Regions from separate parts of the Rhizobium sp. FG96 genome, predicted to be linked through region 3. Evidence: predicted binding sites of a transcription regulator. Region 3 holds the regulator's gene; each other region holds the start of a gene.
The links. The regulator PhoB, encoded in region 3, activates phosphate uptake and scavenging genes when phosphate is short. The targets are predictions, from matches to a motif close to TGTCATNNANCTGTCAT.

Region 1 (6,402 bases), on a different contig from region 3:
ATGAAGCGCTCCAACCAGGCGCTCTTCACCTCGATCGAGCGCCGTTACGGCGTCCCCGCCGGCCCGCTGATCGCAATCTGGGGCATGGAAACCGGCTTCGGCAGCTATATGGGCACGCAGCACACCATGTCTGCGGTCTCGACGCTGGCCTATGACTGCCGCCGCTCCGACTATTTCACCGACCAGCTCTACGCTGCCCTTCAGCTCGTCTCCGAAGGCTATCTGAGCCCGCAGGCGCGTGGCGCGGCGCACGGCGAAATCGGCCAGACGCAGTTCCTGCCGCGCAATGTCGTCCGCTTCGGCGCCGATGGCGATGGCGATGGCCGCGTCGACATGGTCGGCTCGCGCGCCGACGCTCTCGCATCGACCGCAAACTTCCTAAAGGGTCACGGCTGGCGCGCCGGCGCAGGCTACCAGCCGGGCGAGCCGAACTTCGTCGCCATCCAGGGTTGGAATGCAGCAACGGTCTACCAGCAGGCAATCGCCTATATCGGTCAGCAGATCGACGGCCAATAAGCCGCGGCGACAGATTGATTGCAGACGAAATCGAAAGGCGCCTCATGGGCGCCTTTCTCATTTGGCTTCGGCTCGTGCCATCGGTTGCGGCACCAGTGAGCCCGCCACGACGCAATTGCGTCCGGAAGCCTTGGCGGCATAGAGCGCCATATCCGCCCGCTTGACCAGATCTTCGAAATGATGACCACCGCCGGCTTGCGTGCGACCGGCGCAGCCGAAGCTCGCGGTTACCACCAGGCTTTCTCCGCCCGGCAATATGATGACTGCACGCTCTATCGCCTCACGCACGGCTTCGGCAACGGCCGCCGCCTCATCCGGCGTCACATCAGGCAGCAGCGCAAGAAACTCTTCCCCGCCATGGCGCACCAGCAGATCGAACTGGCGGAAATTATGCTTGGCGACAGCCGCAACGTGGCGCAGCACGATATCGCCGACGTCATGACCATGGATATCGTTGATCTTCTTGAAATGATCGAGATCGAAGAGCACCACCGAGATCCATCGTGACCCGCTTTTGGCCTGCTCGAAGAGGGCAGCTGCAGCCGCCTCGAAGCCACGGCGGTTATAAAGCCCGGTCAGAAGATCCGTCTGCGCCGCACTGCGAAGCTCACCGACCAAAACCTCACGCTCCCGTGTCAGCCGCGAGATCATCCCGAGACCCTTGGTCGCCAATGTCGCGACAACGCCAGCAAGCAGCAGCAAGCCGCCGCAGAGCACAAAAACCAGCATCACATGCAGATGCGAGCGCTGCGCCAGCGTTTCGCCGGTGCGATGGATGTCCGCAGTCGCCTCGGTGATCTTCTCCTTGAGGAAAGCAATGCGGTCAGCCTGCGCCGCCGCCCAATCGTTGCGGACCTCCAGCGGAGGCCGCGCTTCGCGGGTCAGGATCGCATCGGTCACCGCGTCGGCACGAACCTGCTGCGGCAGTTTCATGTAATCAGTGATCGACGTGACGAGCGGGGACGTCGAGTGGAAGACCATATGGTCCATACCCTCGGCCTGCATCATCTTGCCCTGCACATAGAGGTCGCTGGAGCGCAGCGAATAGCCGTGCTCGCTCAGGTGACGCGTGCCGATGAATGTTAGCAGCCGCTCACCGTAATAGGTCAGCAGGATACCCATCAGCTCGTTCGATTTTTCCAACAAGACAGGATCCTGGATCAGCGGCGATAGCGCATCGACGACATCAAGCTGCTTCAGCGCTGCCTGCCAATAGACATAGCCCGGATCGCCCCCGGCATAATATCCGCGGTCGACAGCGGCGCGGATCGAAATGATACGGCTATAGGCAAGTGCGAGATCGGAGAGTTCGTTCTGGAGATTGCCATCGAGCATGCCTGCCGAGGGCAGGCTCATCTGGAATTTCCGGCGCTCCTCATCGAGCCGCGCGCGGCTCTGCTGCATGCTGACCGCATTGTCGGTACCGGGATGGGTGAGATACTGCCTGGTCGCAACGGTCTCGCCGAGGATCTCGTTCGCCGCGATCGAGCCACCGCGCGCCAGAACATCAGCGAAACGATAGTCTTTTTCCAGCGAAACATACTGGCGGAACGACGTGCGTACGACCAGAACGCCTTCGGCGATCATGAAGATGAAAGGCAGCAGGATGGCCGCGAGAATGATCTTGTTGGTCGTTTCGAACTTCATCGAAAGCCGCCGCAATCCGCAGGTTGAAGACGTGTTTCGATGAAATTCTAGCGGGATTCCCTAAAGAACCCATAAACCTATATGCGAAGGCCTATACGTCAGGGCGGATGAAATCGCGCGTTTCGGCATCCATGACCCACAATTCGCCGGTCGAGATGTCGAACCAAGCGCCGTGAAGGGCGATCTTGCCCTCTTTTTCCAGCGCCTTGACCTCGGGGAAGGTCCTGAGATTGTTGATCGAGTTGCGGATCGAGACACGCTCGAGCGCCGTCTGGCGCTCGGTCTGGGTCATAACGTCGTTGCTGCCGATCTGCTCGGCGGCATCCTTGACGAGCGACATCCAGCGGCCGATAAAATCGCCCGGCGAGAGCGGTTCTGAGCTCGGATCGAGTGCAGCGCGGATACCACCGCAACGGCCATGGCCGATGACGACGATATCGGTGACCTTGAGGGCCTGTACGGCAAATTCGAGGGCAGCCGAAGTCGCATGGAAATGCCCGTCCGGCTCATAGGGCGGCACGAGATTGGCGACGTTCCGGATGACGAAGAGCTCGCCCGGGCCGGCATCGAAGATCAACTCCGGAGCCGCGCGGGAGTCGCAGCAGGCGATGACGAGCGTGGTTGGGCTCTGCCCGTTTTCCGCAAGCGTCTTGTAGCGGTCGCGCGCATCGGCATAGCGCCCGCTCATGAAGTTGCGATAACCGTCGAGAAGTGATCCAGGAAAACGCTGCATGACATTTCGATTACCGCTTGGCGCGGGCAAGATCAACTGCTGCAGTGCAAAATGAGTCGTTGCTATTGCTTGCGCCGCTGCGCCGGATGCATGAGGCGGCTCATCTGCACCATGGCCATCGGCGTGGCGAGACTGGAAGCATCACTCGCAAGCGTCAATTCGTCGCTTCCGCGTTTGACGGCGCGAGCAAGCACTTCATAGACGCTGGCCGTCGCCAGCTGCAGCGCTTTCTCGTCATCCATGCCCGAGAGCAACCGTGACATGAAGAGCGCAGCCAGGAGGTCTCCGAGCCCATTCGGCGGATTGTCGATCGCCCGATGCTCGGCAAGCAGCGCGTGGCGTCCGGAAAGATAGAGATTGCCGATCCCGCCGCTCATCATCGGAACAGCCGAGGTGACCAGCATGCGTGACGGGCCGAGCGACAACGCCGCCTCCATGACGGCATTGTTGTCATCGAGCGGTGCGCCGGCCATCCAGGCGAGCTCGTAGCGGTTGGGTGTCGCGAGCGAGGCAAGCGGGATCAGGTGGTCGCGGATCGCTTCAGCCGTTGCCTGCGGGACATAGAGCCCGCCGAGATCGCCCATGACGGGGTCACAGACGTAGAGAAGATCCGGATTGCCCTGCCGCAGCGAGCTGACCAGCCGGGCCACCGACTTGGCCTGCGCCGCATTGCCGAAATAGCCTGACAGCAACGCCTTCACCTCGCCCACCCAGGGCGCGCGGATCAGGTCATCGATCGCCGCATCGAAGTCGGCTTCGGCAAAGGTCAGCCGTGTGGAGCGGCCATGCCCGGGATGCCAGGGCAAAACCACCGTCGGAAGAGCCCAGACCTGATGTCCGAGCGTTTCAAGCGCGAAGACGGCGGCGCGATTGCCGACCGAACCACGAACGACGTGACTGGAGATGACGATAACCGTTCCGGCAGCGGTATTTTCTGGCATGATGATGGTCCTGAACCCGATGCGCCGTTGATCCCCTTTTTGCGCCACAGCTGTCAACCGTTCTTCATCTCTGCGTGGAAAGGTCGCGAAGCGGACGGAGAAAACCGGAGACGACTTATTTTAGCTATTCGAGATAAGCGTCAATTCTTCCGGAAAGTGATCCAAACAGGGGCGAAAATGAACGAAAGCTGCCGTCAAACCGCCTCTTTTAGAGATTTTTTCGATAACTCTTCTGATATTTTGCCCAAAACCGACCGACTCGGGGGGAGCATCTGAAATGGCCGTAAGACAAAATCCGAAACGTGAAAAGCAGATCGGGAGCGCCAAGAAGATCGCGGCCGCGACCGGCGACAAATTTCTTGAGCCCGAAATTCTCTTCAGCCGCGCCAGCGGCGACGATCTCGACCGCTACACCCCAGAGATGCTCGCGCTGTCGGCGGTCCATTCCGCCCGCGAATTACAGGCCTGGAACGGCAAGACGCCGCGCGTCAGCATCGACACCATCGCGGATGTCGAGCCCGCGGGCATTGCCGTATCGGTTCTGACGATCACCGACCACAACATGCCCTTCCTCTACGAGTCCGTGATGGGCGAGGTGACCAGCACCTACCGCGATCTCTTCATGGCGGTTCACCCCATTCTGGTCCTCGAAGACGGCAAGGCTCCTGAGCTGTATTCGGCCGATGAGCCGAGCGATCCGGCAAAGCGCGTCAGCCATATCCAGATCCATATTTCGCCGCTGACATCGGCCCAGGCCGCCGACCTGCAGAAGCGCATCAAGACGGTGCTGGAGCAGGTCGATCAGGCGGTTTCCGACTGGAAGCCGATGCTGTCCAAGCTCGATACGGCGATCGACGAGCTGCGTGAACATGGCTCCAGCCGCAAGAAGGCAGACCGCGACGAAGCACTCGCCTTCCTGACCTGGCTGCGCGATGAGAACTTCACCTTCCTCGGCATGCGCGAATACGTCTATTCCGGCAAGGGCGCCGGCGCCAAGGTGGAGCGCGACAAGGGCACCGGCCTCGGTATTCTCTCCAATCCCGACGTTCTCGTCCTGCGCACCGGCAAGGATGCGGTGACGACGACGCCCGAGATCCTCGCCTTCCTCGACGGTCCGGATTTCCTGATCGTCACCAAGGCCAACGTCAAATCGGTGGTCCACCGCCGCGCCTATATGGACTATGTCGGCGTCAAGCGTTTCGACAAGGATGGCAACGTCACTGGCGAACTCCGCATCGTCGGCCTCTTCACATCGACGGCCTATACGTCCTGGGCGTCCGAGATCCCGCTGATCCGCTCGAAGATCGCCAAGGTGAAGGAGCATTTCGGCTTCGACCCGATGAGCCACTCCGGCCGCATGCTCGACAACACGCTGGAATCCTATCCGCGCGACGATCTCTTCCAGATCGACACGACGCTGCTGTCGAGCTTTGCCGAGCAGATCAACGACCTCGCCGACAGGCCGCGCGTGCGCGTCCTGCCGCGCATCGACCATTTCGACCGCTTCGTCTCCGTCATCATCTATGTGCCGCGCGAAGAATATGACTCGATCGTCCGCGAGAAGATCGGCACTTACCTGAAGACCGTCTATGACGGCCGCGTTTCCGCCTATTATCCGGCCTTCCCGGAAGGCGGCGTCGCCCGCGTCCACTTCATCATCGGCCGCTCCGGCGGCAAGACGCCGCGCATTCCCCAGGCCAAGCTTGAGGAAGCGATCCGGGCGATCACCGCCCGCTGGGACAGCCGCTTCGAGATGCTGGCAGGCCCGAAGGCACCCCGGATCGGCGTCAGTAACGCCTTCCAGGAAGCTTTCTCGCCGGATGAAGCCGTCGGCGATCTTCCAGATATCAGCGCATGCGCAGCCGGCGAACCGATCCGCATCGAGTTCTATTACCGCGACGACAATGAGCGCGGACGCATCCTGTCCCTGAAGATCTTCCACAGTGGCGAGCAGCTGCCGCTCTCGCGCCGTGTTCCGCTGCTTGAAAATCTCGGCTTCAACGTGCTCAGCGAAAGGACTTTCGATATCGAAGTCCCCGCTGCCGATGGCGCCACCAGCATCGTCGTGCTGCACGATATGGAGCTCGAAGCCCGCAGCGGCGCCGACATCGATCTCGGCCGCTTCGGCGCGCCGCTGGAAGAAGCTTTCGTTGCCGCCTTCAATGGCACGATCGACAATGACAGCTTCAACCGCCTGATCCTCTCGGCGGCCCTCTCCGCCCGCGAAACCAACGTGCTGCGTGCCTACGCGCGCTATCTGCGCCAGGCGGGCATTGCCTATTCGCAGGATTATATCGCCGCTACGCTCGACAAATATCCTGATATCGCAGCAGCGATCTTCCGCCTCTTCCATGAAACCATGGATCCGGCGGTCGCCGAGAAGCCGCGGCTGAAGAAGCTTGCCGATCTGCACCAGTCGATCGAAACGGCGCTCGCCAACGTTCCGAGCCTCGACGACGACCGCATCCTGCGCCGCTATATCAACGTTGTCGACGCCACGCTGCGCACCAACTATTTCCAGCGCAACGAGGATGGCTCGACCAAGGCGATGCTCGCCTTCAAGCT
Region 2 (6,402 bases), on a different contig from region 3:
AACGGGTCTCGACCGGCTTGGCGACGCTGTGGGGTGGATCCATGGCCTGCGCCCCGATCTCGTCGTCATAACCGGCGACCTCGTCGATGATGGATGGCGGGAAGGCTACCGGGCGGTGGGCGATATGCTGCGAGGCCTCGATTGCGCGGTCCATGTCCTACCCGGAAACAGTGATTGCCAGGAGATGATGTCTCGTGAATTGCCGGAGTTCTGTGCCGCGGGCCAGCCGATGCATTTCAGCTGTGCCCAGGCAGGCCTCACATTCCTCGGTCTCGATGTCACCGTACCCGGTGCCAGCCATGGAGACGCGGCTCCCCATCTTGCCTGGCTGCAAAACGCGCTAGCGGCCGCGAACGCACCTTCCATGATCTTCATGCATCAGCCGCCGGTCGAGACGGGTATCGCGCTGCTGGACGCGATGATGTGCAGAAAAGCGGATGCGCTTGCCGAGGTTTTGGGAGGTGCGAACAGCGCCGTGCTGGCAATATTATGCGGACACGTTCACCGCCCTGTTTCCGGCAGGCTAGGCACCACGCCAGTTCACATCTGCGGCTCGCTCTGCGAGCCCAATCCGCTTCTGCTTGAGGGCAGGCCAACGCCTGCGCTGACCGACGCTCCCTCCTTTGCGATCTGCGAGATCTATCGCGGGCATTTGCGCCACCACACGATCTCGCTCCGAGCGCGAAATTAGCTCCGCAGACCCGGCGCTTCCTGGCCGGTGCGCTCGACATACTCGGTATAGCCGCCGCCATACTGGTGGATGCCGTCAGGGGTCAGTTCCAGCACGCGGTTGGAGAGTGCTGCCAGGAAGTGGCGGTCGTGCGAGACGAAGAGCATGGTGCCTTCGTAATCGGCGAGCGCCTTGATCAGCATTTCCTTGGTGTCGAGGTCGAGGTGGTTGGTCGGTTCGTCGAGGACCAGCAGGTTCGGCGGGTCGAACAGCATCTTGGCCATGACCAGGCGGGCCTTTTCGCCGCCCGAGAGCACGCGGCACTTCTTCTCGACATCGTCACCCGAGAAGCCGAAGCAGCCTGCCAACGCGCGAAGCGGTGCCTGGCCGGCGAGCGGGAAGGAATCCTCCAGCCATTCGAGGACCGTGCGCTCGCCATCGAGCAGGTCCATGGCGTGCTGGGCGAAATAGCCCATCTTGACGCTGGCGCCGAGCGCGACGCTGCCCTGATCGGGGTCAGTCGAACCGGCAACGAGCTTCAGGAGCGTCGATTTGCCGGCGCCGTTGACGCCCATGATGCACCAGCGCTCCTTGCGGCGGACCATGAAGTCCAGGCCTTCATAGATACTGCGGCTGCCGTATTTCTTGTGAACGTTCTTGATGTTGATGACGTCTTCGCCCGAGCGCGGTGCGGGCAGGAATTCGAAGGCGACGGTCTGGCGGCGGCGCGGCGGCTCGACGCGTTCGATCTTGTCGAGCTTCTTGACGCGGCTCTGCACTTGCGCTGCGTGTGACGCGCGGGCCTTGAAGCGCTCGATGAACTTGATTTCCTTGGCGAGCATCGCCTGCTGGCGCTCGAACTGCGCCTGCTGCTGCTTCTCGTTCTGCGCCCGCTGGTTTTCGTAGAAGGCGTAGTCGCCCGAGTAGCTGTTGAGCGAACCGGCGTCGATTTCGATGATCTTGGTGACGATGCGGTTGAGGAATTCGCGGTCGTGCGAGGTCATCAGCAGCGCGCCGTCGAAATTCTTCAGGAAGTCTTCGAGCCAGATCAGGCTTTCGAGATCGAGATGGTTCGACGGTTCGTCGAGCAGCATCACGTCCGGGCGCATCAGCAGGATGCGGGCGAGCGCCACGCGCATTTTCCAGCCGCCGGACAACTTGCCGACATCGCCGTCCATCATTTCCTGGGTGAAGCTCAGACCGTCCAGCACTTCGCGGGCGCGGCCTTCCAGCGCGTAGCCGTCGAGCTCTTCGTAGCGGGCCTGCACTTCGCCGTAGCGCTCGATGATCGCGTCCATCTCGTCCATGCGGTCGGGGTCGGACATGGCGGCTTCGAGATCGCGCAGTTCGGCGGCGACTTCGCTGACGGGGCCGGCGCCTTCCATGACTTCGGCAACGGCGCTGCGGCCGGACATCTCGCCGACATCCTGGTTGAAATAGCCGACGGTCATGCCCTTCTCGACGGAGATCTGGCCTTCATCCGGCGTCTCGTCGCCGGTGATCATGCGGAACAGCGTCGTCTTGCCGGCGCCGTTCGGGCCGACGAGGCCGATCTTCTCGCCCTTGTTGAGCGCGGCGGATGCCTCGAGATAGAGAATGCGGTGGCTGTTCTGCTTGCTGATATTTTCGATGCGGATCATGGGAAAGCGGGTACCTGATAAGAAGCTGCGGCGCGCTTATCATGCGCCGCAGCATTTGTCGCGGTTTTCCTTCGTCAGGAGCCTTAGAAGACCTGGCGAAGGATGATGAAGAGCACGAAGGCGATGGCGATCGAGGCCGGCAGCGTCAGCACCCATGCCATCAGCATGTTGCGGACGGTCGACCATTGCAGGCCGGAACCGTTGGCCGCCATCGTCCCGGCAACGCCGGATGAGAGCACATGCGTCGTCGAGACCGGCAGGCCGAGATGGTCTGCCGCGCCGATCGTGACCATGGCGACGACTTCGGCGGCGGCGCCCTGGCCATAGGTCAAATGCGTCTTGCCGATCTTCTCGCCGACGGTGACGACGATGCGCTTCCAGCCGACCATGGTGCCGAGGCCGAGGGCGAGTGCGACGGCGACCTTGACCCAGAGCGGGATGAACTTCGTCGCGTTGTCGACGGCCTTGTGGTAGTTGGTGACAGCCTGCAGATCGGCGGCATCCATTGGCAGCAGCTTCTGCTTGTCGATCAGCTTCAGCGATTCACCGATGAGATAGATGTCGTTGCGAACGTTACCGACGATGTTGGTCGGAACGGCCTCGACCGTCGGGAAACCGGCGACTTCGGCGCTCGTCTGGTGGATATATTGCTGCAGGGCAGGCGTCGTCGCGTCCGTCCACGTCTTGGTCTTCACCGCATTGCTGACCTCGGCCTTGTAGTCGGTCACAGTCACGCCCGGCTTTACATATTTGCCGAGCGCGGTTTCGACCTGGGCCGAGGCCTGCTTGTAGGCTTCGAGGTAGTTGACATCGGGCGTCCGGTTCAGCGCGAAGGCCGTCGGCACGAGGCCGATCAGGATGAGCATGATCAGGCCCATGCCCTTCTGCCCGTCGTTGGAGCCATGGGCGAAGCTCACGCCCGTGCAGGTGAAGATCAGGATTGCCCGGATCCAGAGCGGCGGTGGCTGGTTGCCCTTCGGCTCCTCATAGAGCTCCTTCTTGCGCACAAGGAACTTCATGACGAGGAGAAGCACGGCCGAGAGAGCGAAGCCGATCAGCGGAGAAATCAGCAGCGACAGGCCGATATTGGTCGCCTGCGACCAGTCGACGCCGCTGGTCGCGCTTCCCGCCGGGGCGAGAAACTGGTTGGCGAGGCCGACGCCGATGATCGAGCCAACGAGCGTGTGCGAGCTGGAGGAGGGCAGGCCGAGATACCAGGTGCCGAGGTTCCAGAAGATCGCGGCGATCAACAGCGCAAAGACCATCGCAAGGCCCGATCCCGAGCCGACCTGCAGGATGAGCTCGACCGGCAGGAGTGCCAGAATCCCGAAGGCCACGGCGCCCGTCGATGTCAGCACGCCCAAGAAATTGAAGAAGCCGGACCAGATGACGGCGAGCTCGGCGGGCATCGAGCGCGTGTAGATAACGGTGGCGACGGCGTTAGCTGTATCATGGAAGCCGTTGACGAACTCGAAGCCGAGCGCAATTAGCAGCGCAAGGCCAAGCAGGATCCACGGAACCGCGGAGGCTTCGGTCAGATCGCGGCCGAGCGCATAGGCGACATATCCAAGGCCGCAGAGAAGAATGACGATAAAGACCGGCACGAACCACTTGCCTGCACTCGACGAATGCAGCGGGTGCTTACCGGACTCAGGCAACAGGTGATCGGGGGCAATATCAGCCATGTCCTTGTCCTTTCATGGAAAAGCAACCAAAACTACGTCCGCCCCGTGAACCTTGCGTGACAGAACTTTGCGGTATCTCCGGCGGCCTTCCTCGCGCGGCTCGCATTGTCACATTACTGTCGTCAAACCCTGTTGATGTGGCGCCGATCAGAGGGACAGGACCATGACTCAGGAAGAAATCGACCAGCTCCGCCGCATCAAGGATGAGATTGCAGACAGTTTCGACGAGGAACTGGAAATGCAGATGGAGGAGGACCGGCTCGACGAGCTGGTCGCCGAAAACATGCCTGGCGGCCTTGAGGATGTGCTCGACCGCAAGACCTATTTCCGCGAGCTCTTCCGTCTCCAGCACGAGCTGGTGAAGCTGCAGGACTGGGTGCAGCACAAGAAGCTGAAGGTCGTCGTGCTTTTCGAAGGCCGCGATTCAGCCGGCAAGGGCGGTGCCATCAAGCGTGTCACGCAGCGTCTGAACCCGCGCGTCTGCCGCGTCGTCGCACTTCCGGCGCCGACCGAGCGTGAGCGGAACCAGTGGTATTTCCAGCGCTATGTCCCGCATCTGCCGTCGGCAGGCGAAATGGCGCTCTTCGACCGCAGCTGGTACAACCGTGCCGGCGTCGAGCGTGTGATGGGTTTCTGCACCAAGGATGAACTCGACGAGTTCTTCCGTTCGGTTCCGGAATTCGAGCGCATGCTGGTGCGCTCCGGCATCATCCTCGTCAAATACTGGTTCTCGATCACCGACGAGGAGCAGGAGTTCCGCTTCCGCATGCGCATCCAGGATCCGCTGAAGCAGTGGAAGCTGTCGCCGATGGACCTCGAAAGCCGCGTGCATTGGGAAGAATACACCAAGGCCAAGGAAGAGATGCTGGAATATACCCACATCCCCGAGGCGCCGTGGTGGGTCGTTCAGGCCGTCGACAAGAAGCGCGCCCGCCTCAACATGATCAACCACCTCTTGAAGCAGATCCCCTATGAGGACGTGCCGAAGGATCACATCGTCCTGCCGCCGCGCGTACGTCACGACGATTACTCGCGCGTTCCGGTTCCGCCGGACATGTATGTTCCGGAAGTCTATTGAATGTGAGAGCGGGCGGTCTTGCCGCCCGCAGCCGTTGCGGATGCTCGCGACAAGCCCGAGCATGACGGCGTAGAGGGGTCAGTCCTTCCGGAACAGCTTCCAGCGCGTCGGCCGGAAAGCGATATGCTTGCTGTCGAGGACCTCGGTGTGCGAGGGCGGAACTTCCAGCTCGATATGCTGATGCGCGGTACCGATATCGATTTCGATATGCCGTGTTCCGGCAACGCGGCGGCTGGAGGCCAGCTTGCCGGGAATGCCGCCGCGATTTGCGTCCAGCAGTTCGATGTCGTGCGGGCGGAAGTAGAGCTGGGCCTCGCCATCAGGCTCCCCATCCGCCTTCAGGCCGAGCGTGCGGCCCTCGAACAGAATGTCGCCATTGGCGATCTTTACGTTCAGACAGTTGGACTGGCCGACGAAGCCGAAGACGAAGGGTGAGTTTGGCCGGTCGTAGACTTCATCCGGCGTGCCGACCTGCTCGATCGCACCCTGGCTCATGACGACGACGCGGTCGGCGAGTTCCATCGCCTCGTCCTGGTCGTGGGTGACGAAGACGGTCGTATGGCCGGTGCGGTCATGGATTTCGCGAAGCCATTTGCGCAGGTCCTTGCGAACCTGGGCGTCGAGCGCGCCGAAGGGCTCGTCGAGCAGCAGCACGTTCGGCTCGACCGCCATGGCGCGGGCGAGCGCTACGCGCTGGCGCTGGCCGCCGGATAGCTGCGCCGGATAACGCTTCTCAAGGCCGGAAAGCTGCACGAGGTCGAGCAGCTCGAGCGCCCGCTTGCGGATCTCGGCCTTCGGCGGACGGCGCGCGCCGCTGCGGACCTTGAGGCCGAAGGCGACATTGTCGAGCACCGTCATGTGGCGGAACAGCGCGTAATGCTGGAAGACGAAGCCGATATTGCGCTGCTGTACGGTCTTCTTCGAGGCATCTTCGTCGCCGAAGAACACCTTGCCGTCGGTCGGGCTTTCGAGGCCTGCGATCAGGCGAAGCAATGTCGTCTTGCCGGAACCGGAAGGGCCGAGCAGCGCGATCAGCTCGCCCGAGCGGATATCGAGCGAAACGTCGTGGAGCGCCGGAAACCGGTCGAATTCCTTGCGTATGTTTTGAACGCGAACTTCCATTCTCAATCCTTCAGTGCCGCCGGCTGGCGGCGATTTCCGCGCTGTATCGCATTTCGAGCAGCGTCTTCAAAACAAGGGTCACAAGGGCAAGCAGGGCAAGCAGGGTCGCGACGGCGAAAGCGCCGGTGAAATTATACTCGTTATAGAGGATTTCCACCTGCAGCGGCATGGTGTTGGTCTGGCCACGGATATGGCCGGAGACGACCG
Region 3 (6,402 bases):
GCGTCGGGATCTGCTCGGACTGACGAAAATAGGTGCCGGCAATCTCTTCCAGCGAGGCGCCGTCGAGCGCGACGATGCCCTGATAGGGCTGGCTGAACTTGCCCTGGTCGATCGTGAAGGCGAGCACGCCCCTGCCGAGCAGCTGTTCGGGCTCGGTCTGGCCGGCGGCGATCGCTTCGTCGAGCAGCGCCTGATCGAAGCGCGCATAGGCGCGCACATTCTCAGGCGTCGAGAAATCGGCGACGAGTAGATCGACCGGGCCATCGCCCTTCGTCTGGACGGTGAACTTGCCGTCGAATTTCAGCGACGTGCCGAGCAGCACCGTCAGCACGATCACTTCGGCGAGAAGGCGGGCAACGGGTGCGGGATAGTGGTGGCGCTCCAGGATGGCGTCCAGCATCGGGCCGAGCTGGACGGCGCGGCCGCGCACATCCAGACCTTCAACCTGAAACGGGACAACATGATCATCACCGGCGAAATCGAACTCGCCAAGAGCGGCTGCAGCTTCTGCCATGGTCTTACTCCTAGTATTCAGAGCGGCAGACCAAGGCGTCTCTCCGCTCGCGCGGCCACGAGGCCGTCAGGCCGGATGTGGCGTCCAGTATGGTTCAGATCGCGCCCAGGCACCATGCAAGAATCGACTTCTGCGCATGAAGACGGTTTTCCGCTTCATCGAAGACCACGGATTGCGGGCCATCGATCACTTCGTCCGTGACTTCCTCACCACGATGGGCGGGCAGGCAATGCATGAACAATGCATCCTTGCCGGCCTTTGCCATCAAAGCCTGATTGACCTGATAGGGCTGGAAGACGTTGTGACCGCGAGCCCGATGTTCCTGATTCATGGAGACCCAGGTATCGGTTACCACGCAATCGGCGCCTTCGACCGCACGGTCGGCATCATGGCTGAGCAGGATTTCGGCGCCCTCATTGCGGGCCCAGTTCAGATAGTGATCCTTCGGCTCGGAACCAAGGGGTACGGCCATGTTCATGCGATAGCCGAAACGGGCAGCGCCTTCGACCAGCGAATGCAGCACATTGTTGCCGTCACCCGTCCAGGCGATCGTCTTGCCCTTGATCGGGCCGCGATGCTCTTCGAAGGTCATGATATCGGCCATGATCTGGCACGGATGCGTATCGTCGGTCAGCGCGTTGATGACCGGCACGGTAGCATGCTCGGCAAGCTCGAGCATGCGGTGGTGCTCGGTGGTGCGGATCATGATCGCATCGACATAGCGCGACAGGACCTTCGCGGTGTCGCCGATCGTCTCGGCGCGGCCGAGCTGCATTTCGGTGCCCGAGAGGAACAGTGTCTCGCCGCCGAGCTGGCGCATGCCGACATCGAAGGAGACGCGGGTACGTGTGGACGGCTTTTCGAAGATCATCGCCAGCATCTTGCCGGCGAGCGGCTTGTCGCCGGCGCCTGCCTTGAAAGCCTGCTTGCGCGAGATCGCATCATTCATGATGACGCGCAGATCGGCGGAGCTGACCGCCGAGAGATCGAGGAAGTGTTTGGGGGAAGCCATGTCGTCCTTACCTGTTTGCCTCGTAAGGCATCTATCCGTTCAAGCCGTCTTCTTGGCCTTGGCTGCGCGAATGCTCTCAGCGGCCTGCTCGATGCGTACGAGGCCTTCGCGGGCTTCTTCCGCAGTCACCACCAGAGGCGGCAGGAGACGGATGACGTTATCGCCCGCCGGGACACCCAGCAGATGCGCGCCGCGGATCGCAGCCAGGAGTTCGCTCGAGGGAACGGCGGCCTTGATGCCGAGCAGCAGGCCTTCGCCGCGGATATCCTCGATCACGTCAGGATAGCGATCCTTCAGCGACGCCAGGCCCTGGCGGAAGACCAGCGACACGTCGCGGACGTGCTGCAGGAAGCCATCGGCGAGCACGATATCGAGAACGGCACTGCCAACGGCCATGGCAAGCGGATTGCCGCCATAGGTCGAGCCGTGCGTGCCGGCCTTCATGCCGGAGGCCGCCTCAGCCGTCGCAAGGCAGGCGCCGAGCGGGAAACCGCCGCCGATGCCCTTGGCAACAGCCATGATGTCGGGGCTAACGCCGGACCATTCATAAGCGAAGAACTTGCCGGTACGGCCAACGCCGGTCTGCACTTCGTCGAGGATCAGCAGCAGGCCATGCTCATCGCAGAGCTGGCGCAGCGCCTTCATGAACTCGACGGTCGCCGGGCGGATACCACCCTCACCCTGTACGGGCTCGATCAGAATGCCTGCCGTTGCGTCGGTGATCGCCGCGCGGACGGCTTCGACATCGCCGAAAGGCACCTGGTCGAAACCGGGGGTCTTCGGACCGAAGCCTTCGAGATACTTCTCCTGGCCGCCGGCGGCGATCGTCGCCAGCGTACGGCCATGGAAGGCGCCTTCGAAGGTGATGATATGGAAGCGCTCCGGATGGCCCTTCGAATACTGGTAGCGGCGCGCGGTCTTGATCGCGCATTCCAGGGCTTCCGCACCCGAGTTGGTGAAGAACACCTTGTCGGCGAAAGTCGCTTCCGTCAGCCTCGTCGCGAGCTTTTCCTGGCCTGGGATCTCGTAGATGTTGGAGAGGTGCCAGACCTTCTCGGCCTGCGCCTTCAGGGCATCGACAACATGCGGATGGCTGTGGCCGACAGCGGTCACGGCAACGCCCGCGCCAAAATCCAGATATCGCTCGCCGGTCTCGGTAATCAGCCAGACGCCCTCACCTCGCTCGAACCGCAGAGGGGCACGAGAATAGGTATCATATAGCGGCGCGGCTTCAGCCATGGCGCGGTCTCCTGTCAGCGTTATGGGCAACCGGACTCCGGCTAAAAAACCAGGTCCGAAAAATTAAAAATGCCGCCTCTCGGCGGCGCTGTGCACTATTTACTTTTCGCACTGCAATGTCAACAAAACTACGGCTTTCGTGGCTTCTGGGTGACGCTCAAGCGATGTCGCGTTTCATCAACAGCTAATGTTGCAGAAATGACTCTGTGGGGAAGCAAGTTGGGGAAAACTTGAAATTCGATTCATCCGGATTCCCGCGACTCTTGTCACGGAGTCAGCCTCACACTAGGTTAAAACTCAATTACTAGACTGCATGCGGCGGAACTAGTCACCAAAATTAGTCAAGCGTTTCTTGTGTCGGATTCATCCGGGGCAAACGGTGAAGGATTCTGCCTTCACAACGCTTAAACGGCGGAGACACAGGGCATGAACTGGACAGACGAGCGGGTCGAGAAACTCAAGAAACTGTGGTCCGAAGGGTTGAGCGCGAGCCAGATCGCGGCGCAACTTGGAGGCGTAAGCCGGAATGCCGTTATCGGCAAGGTTCACCGTCTGGCACTGCCGGGCCGTGCCAAGGCCGGCGGCAATGCGACGGCGGCACGGGCTCCGAAGCGCACGACTTCGGCACCGCGCGCTCCGAACTACGCATCGCGCATGACGACCCGCACCGTTGCCCGCCCGCAGGGCGCAACGATGCTGAAGGAAGAGATCGAAATCGACGTCATGGAGGAGATGGAATATCGTCCGGCTTCCAACGTTGTCGTGCCGATCTCCCGCCGTCTCGGCCTGACGGAACTGACCGAGCGCACCTGCAAGTGGCCGGTCGGCGATCCGCTGAAGGACGATTTCCATTTCTGCGGCTGCGAAAGCCCGGATTCTTCGCCCTACTGCACCTATCACCAGCGCCTGGCTTACCAGCCGGTCAATGATCGCCGCAGGGCCGCAGCCCGGGCAAACTGAGCCGGGTAAAGACAAACGAAAAACGGGCCTTTCGGCCCGTTTTTTTGTATCTGCATGTCAGGAGGCCGTAGCCTCCTTGATCACTCAGGCTTCCATGGAATAACCGGCACCGCGGACGGTGCGGATGACATCCTGCATGTTCGAGAAGTTGAGCGCCTTGCGCAGGCGACCGACATGGACGTCGACGGTACGCTCGTCGACATAGATGTCGTGACCCCAGACGCCGTCGAGCAGTTGCGAGCGCGAGAAGACGCGGCCCGGCGACGACATAAGGAACTCCAGGAGGCGGAACTCGGTCGGTCCGAGACGGACTTCGCGGGTCTTGCGGTGAACGCGGTGCGTTTCGCGGTCGAGTTCGATATCGCCGCACTTCAGCACGGTCGAGAGAACTTCCGGCTTGGCGCGGCGCAGCATCGCCTTGACGCGGGCAACGAGCTCGGGCGTCGAGAACGGCTTCACGACATAGTCGTCCGCGCCGGTCGACAGGCCGCGAACGCGCTCGCTTTCCTCGCCGCGCGCCGTCAGCATGATGATCGGCAGACGCTCGGTCTCCGGGCGCATGCGCAGCCGGCGGCAGAGCTCGATGCCTGATACGCCAGGCAGCATCCAATCGAGGATAAGAAGGTCCGGCGTGCGCTCCTGAAGGCGGATTTCCGCCTCGTCGCCGCGCAGGATGGTATCGACTTCGAAACCTTCGGCTTCGAGATTGTAGCGAAGAAGCACGCTCAGTGCTTCTTCGTCTTCAACGACTGCAACTCTCGGGATCATTCTATTCTGTCTCCTGAGGCCCGGTCCGGATGATTATTCCGTTACCGCGCCGACGGTGTTGGCGGTGTCGTCCTTCGGACGCTCGCCTTCCGGCTGAGCGCCGGTCGCCATGTAGTAGATGGTTTCAGCAATGTTGGTGGCGTGGTCGCCGATGCGCTCGATGTTCTTGGCGCAGAAGAGCAGGTGCGTGCAGCTGGTGATGTTGCGCGGATCTTCCATCATGTAGGTCAGGAGCTCGCGGAACAGCGACGTGTACATCGCGTCGATTTCCTCGTCGCGCTCGCGGATCGACTTCGCCTTGTCGGCAGCGCGCGTCGTGTAGACGTCGAGCACCTCCTTCAGCTGGACGAGCGCGAGCTCGGAGAGATGCTCCAGGCCACGGGCGAGCTTGCGCGGAACGCCGGTGCTCTGCACGGCGATGACGCGCTTTGCGGTGTTCTTGCCGAGGTCGCCGACGCGCTCGAGGTCTGCGGCAATGCGGATCGAACCCATGATCTCGCGCAGGTCCGACGCCATCGGCTGGCGGCGGGCGATGGTGACGATCGCCTTGTCGTTGATCTCGCGCTCGGCGTGATCGAGGATCACGTCGTCGGAGATGACCTTCTGCGCCAGCGCCGCGTCGCCGTTGACGAGGGCGCGGACAGCGTCGGAAACCATCTGCTCGGCCAGGCCGCCCATTTCGGAAATGCGGCGCGAGAGGAACTTCAGGTCTTCGTCATACGCAGAAAAAATATGTGTCGATGCCATGGGGAAAGTCCTTGAGTGTCTATCGGGGGTCGTGACGCCAAAGATCAGCCGAAGCGGCCCATGATGTAATCCTGGGTGCGCGGATCGTCCGGATTGGTGAACATCTTGTCGGTGTCGTTCTCCTCGACGAGGTTGCCGAGGTGGAACATGGCCGTGCGCTGCGAAACGCGGGCGGCCTGCTGCATGGAGTGCGTGACGATGACGATCGTGTAGGCTTCGCGCAGCTCGTGGATCAGTTCCTCGACCTTTGCCGTGGCGATCGGATCGAGTGCCGAGCACGGCTCGTCCATCAGGATGACTTCAGGCGAGACTGCAACGGCGCGGGCGATGCAGAGGCGCTGCTGCTGACCGCCGGAGAGGCCGGTGCCGGATTCATGAACGCGGTCCTTGACCTCGTTCCAGAGGCCGGCGCGCTGCAGGCTGGTCTCGACGATCTGGTCCATGTCGGCCTTGGTCTTAGCGAGACCATGGATGCGCGGGCCGTAAGCGACGTTCTCATAGATCGACTTCGGGAACGGGTTCGGCTTCTGGAACACCATGCCGACGCGGGCGCGCAGTTCGACGACGTCGATATCCGGATCGTAGATATCGTCGCCATCGAGCGTGATCTTACCGGTGACGCGGCAATTGTCGATCGTGTCGTTCATGCGGTTCAGGCTGCGCAGGAAGGTGGACTTGCCGCAGCCGGACGGGCCGATGAGCGCCGTGACGGTGTTTTCGCGGATGTTCAGCTTGACGTCGAAGAGGGCGCGCTTTTCGCCGTAATAGACGGAAACGTCCTGGCCGATCATCTTGTAGGGAATGCTGTTCATTTTCTGGTCCAGAGCCTTTTCAACTGCTGCTTCGGTCAACATGTTCATTGTTTCTACTCCGTTTACCAGCGGCGCTCAAAGCGACGGCGCAAGAGGATGGCTCCGAGGTTCATGACGATCAGGAACAGGAGGAGGACGATAATGGCACCCGACGTACGTTCCACGAAGGCGCGTTCGGCTTCGTTGGCCCACATGTAGACCTGGACTGGGAGGGCGGTGGACGGGTCGAGAGGCGTGGCCGGTGCATTGGCGACGAAGGCGACCATGCCGATCAGCAAGAGCGGCGCGGTTTCGCCGAGCGCGTGCGCCAGGCCGATGATGGTGCCGGTCAGGATGCCCGGCATGGCGAG

Region 1: the regulator PhoB is predicted to act here: its motif matches at 3,889-3,905, upstream of ACODR6_RS10345 (NAD-glutamate dehydrogenase).
Region 2: the regulator PhoB is predicted to act here: its motif matches at 4,102-4,118, upstream of ppk2 (polyphosphate kinase 2).

Annotation. Positions count from the first base shown of each region.
Region 1 covers NZ_JBMDIL010000004.1:385,010-391,411, forward strand. The annotation lists gene ACODR6_RS10325 (lytic murein transglycosylase) at 1-516, shown strand, start outside; gene ACODR6_RS10330 (GGDEF domain-containing protein) at 574-2,163, opposite strand; gene ACODR6_RS10335 (carbonic anhydrase) at 2,255-2,896, opposite strand; gene pdxY (pyridoxal kinase PdxY) at 2,959-3,837, opposite strand; gene ACODR6_RS10345 (NAD-glutamate dehydrogenase) at 4,115-6,402, shown strand, end outside.
Region 2 covers NZ_JBMDIL010000003.1:380,869-387,270, forward strand. The annotation lists gene ACODR6_RS08035 (metallophosphoesterase) at 1-691, shown strand, start outside; gene ACODR6_RS08040 (ABC-F family ATP-binding cassette domain-containing protein) at 688-2,310, opposite strand; gene ACODR6_RS08045 (inorganic phosphate transporter) at 2,394-3,995, opposite strand; gene ppk2 (polyphosphate kinase 2) at 4,159-5,073, shown strand; gene ACODR6_RS08055 (sulfate/molybdate ABC transporter ATP-binding protein) at 5,152-6,195, opposite strand; gene cysW (sulfate ABC transporter permease subunit CysW) at 6,206-6,402, opposite strand, start outside.
Region 3 covers NZ_JBMDIL010000006.1:386,992-393,393, reverse strand. The annotation lists gene ACODR6_RS15005 (Hsp33 family molecular chaperone) at 1-514, opposite strand, end outside; gene argF (ornithine carbamoyltransferase) at 609-1,526, opposite strand; gene ACODR6_RS14995 (aspartate aminotransferase family protein) at 1,566-2,765, opposite strand; gene ACODR6_RS14990 (GcrA family cell cycle regulator) at 3,192-3,725, shown strand; gene phoB (phosphate regulon transcriptional regulator PhoB) at 3,810-4,493, opposite strand; gene phoU (phosphate signaling complex protein PhoU) at 4,527-5,240, opposite strand; gene pstB (phosphate ABC transporter ATP-binding protein PstB) at 5,285-6,100, opposite strand; gene pstA (phosphate ABC transporter permease PstA) at 6,115-6,402, opposite strand, start outside.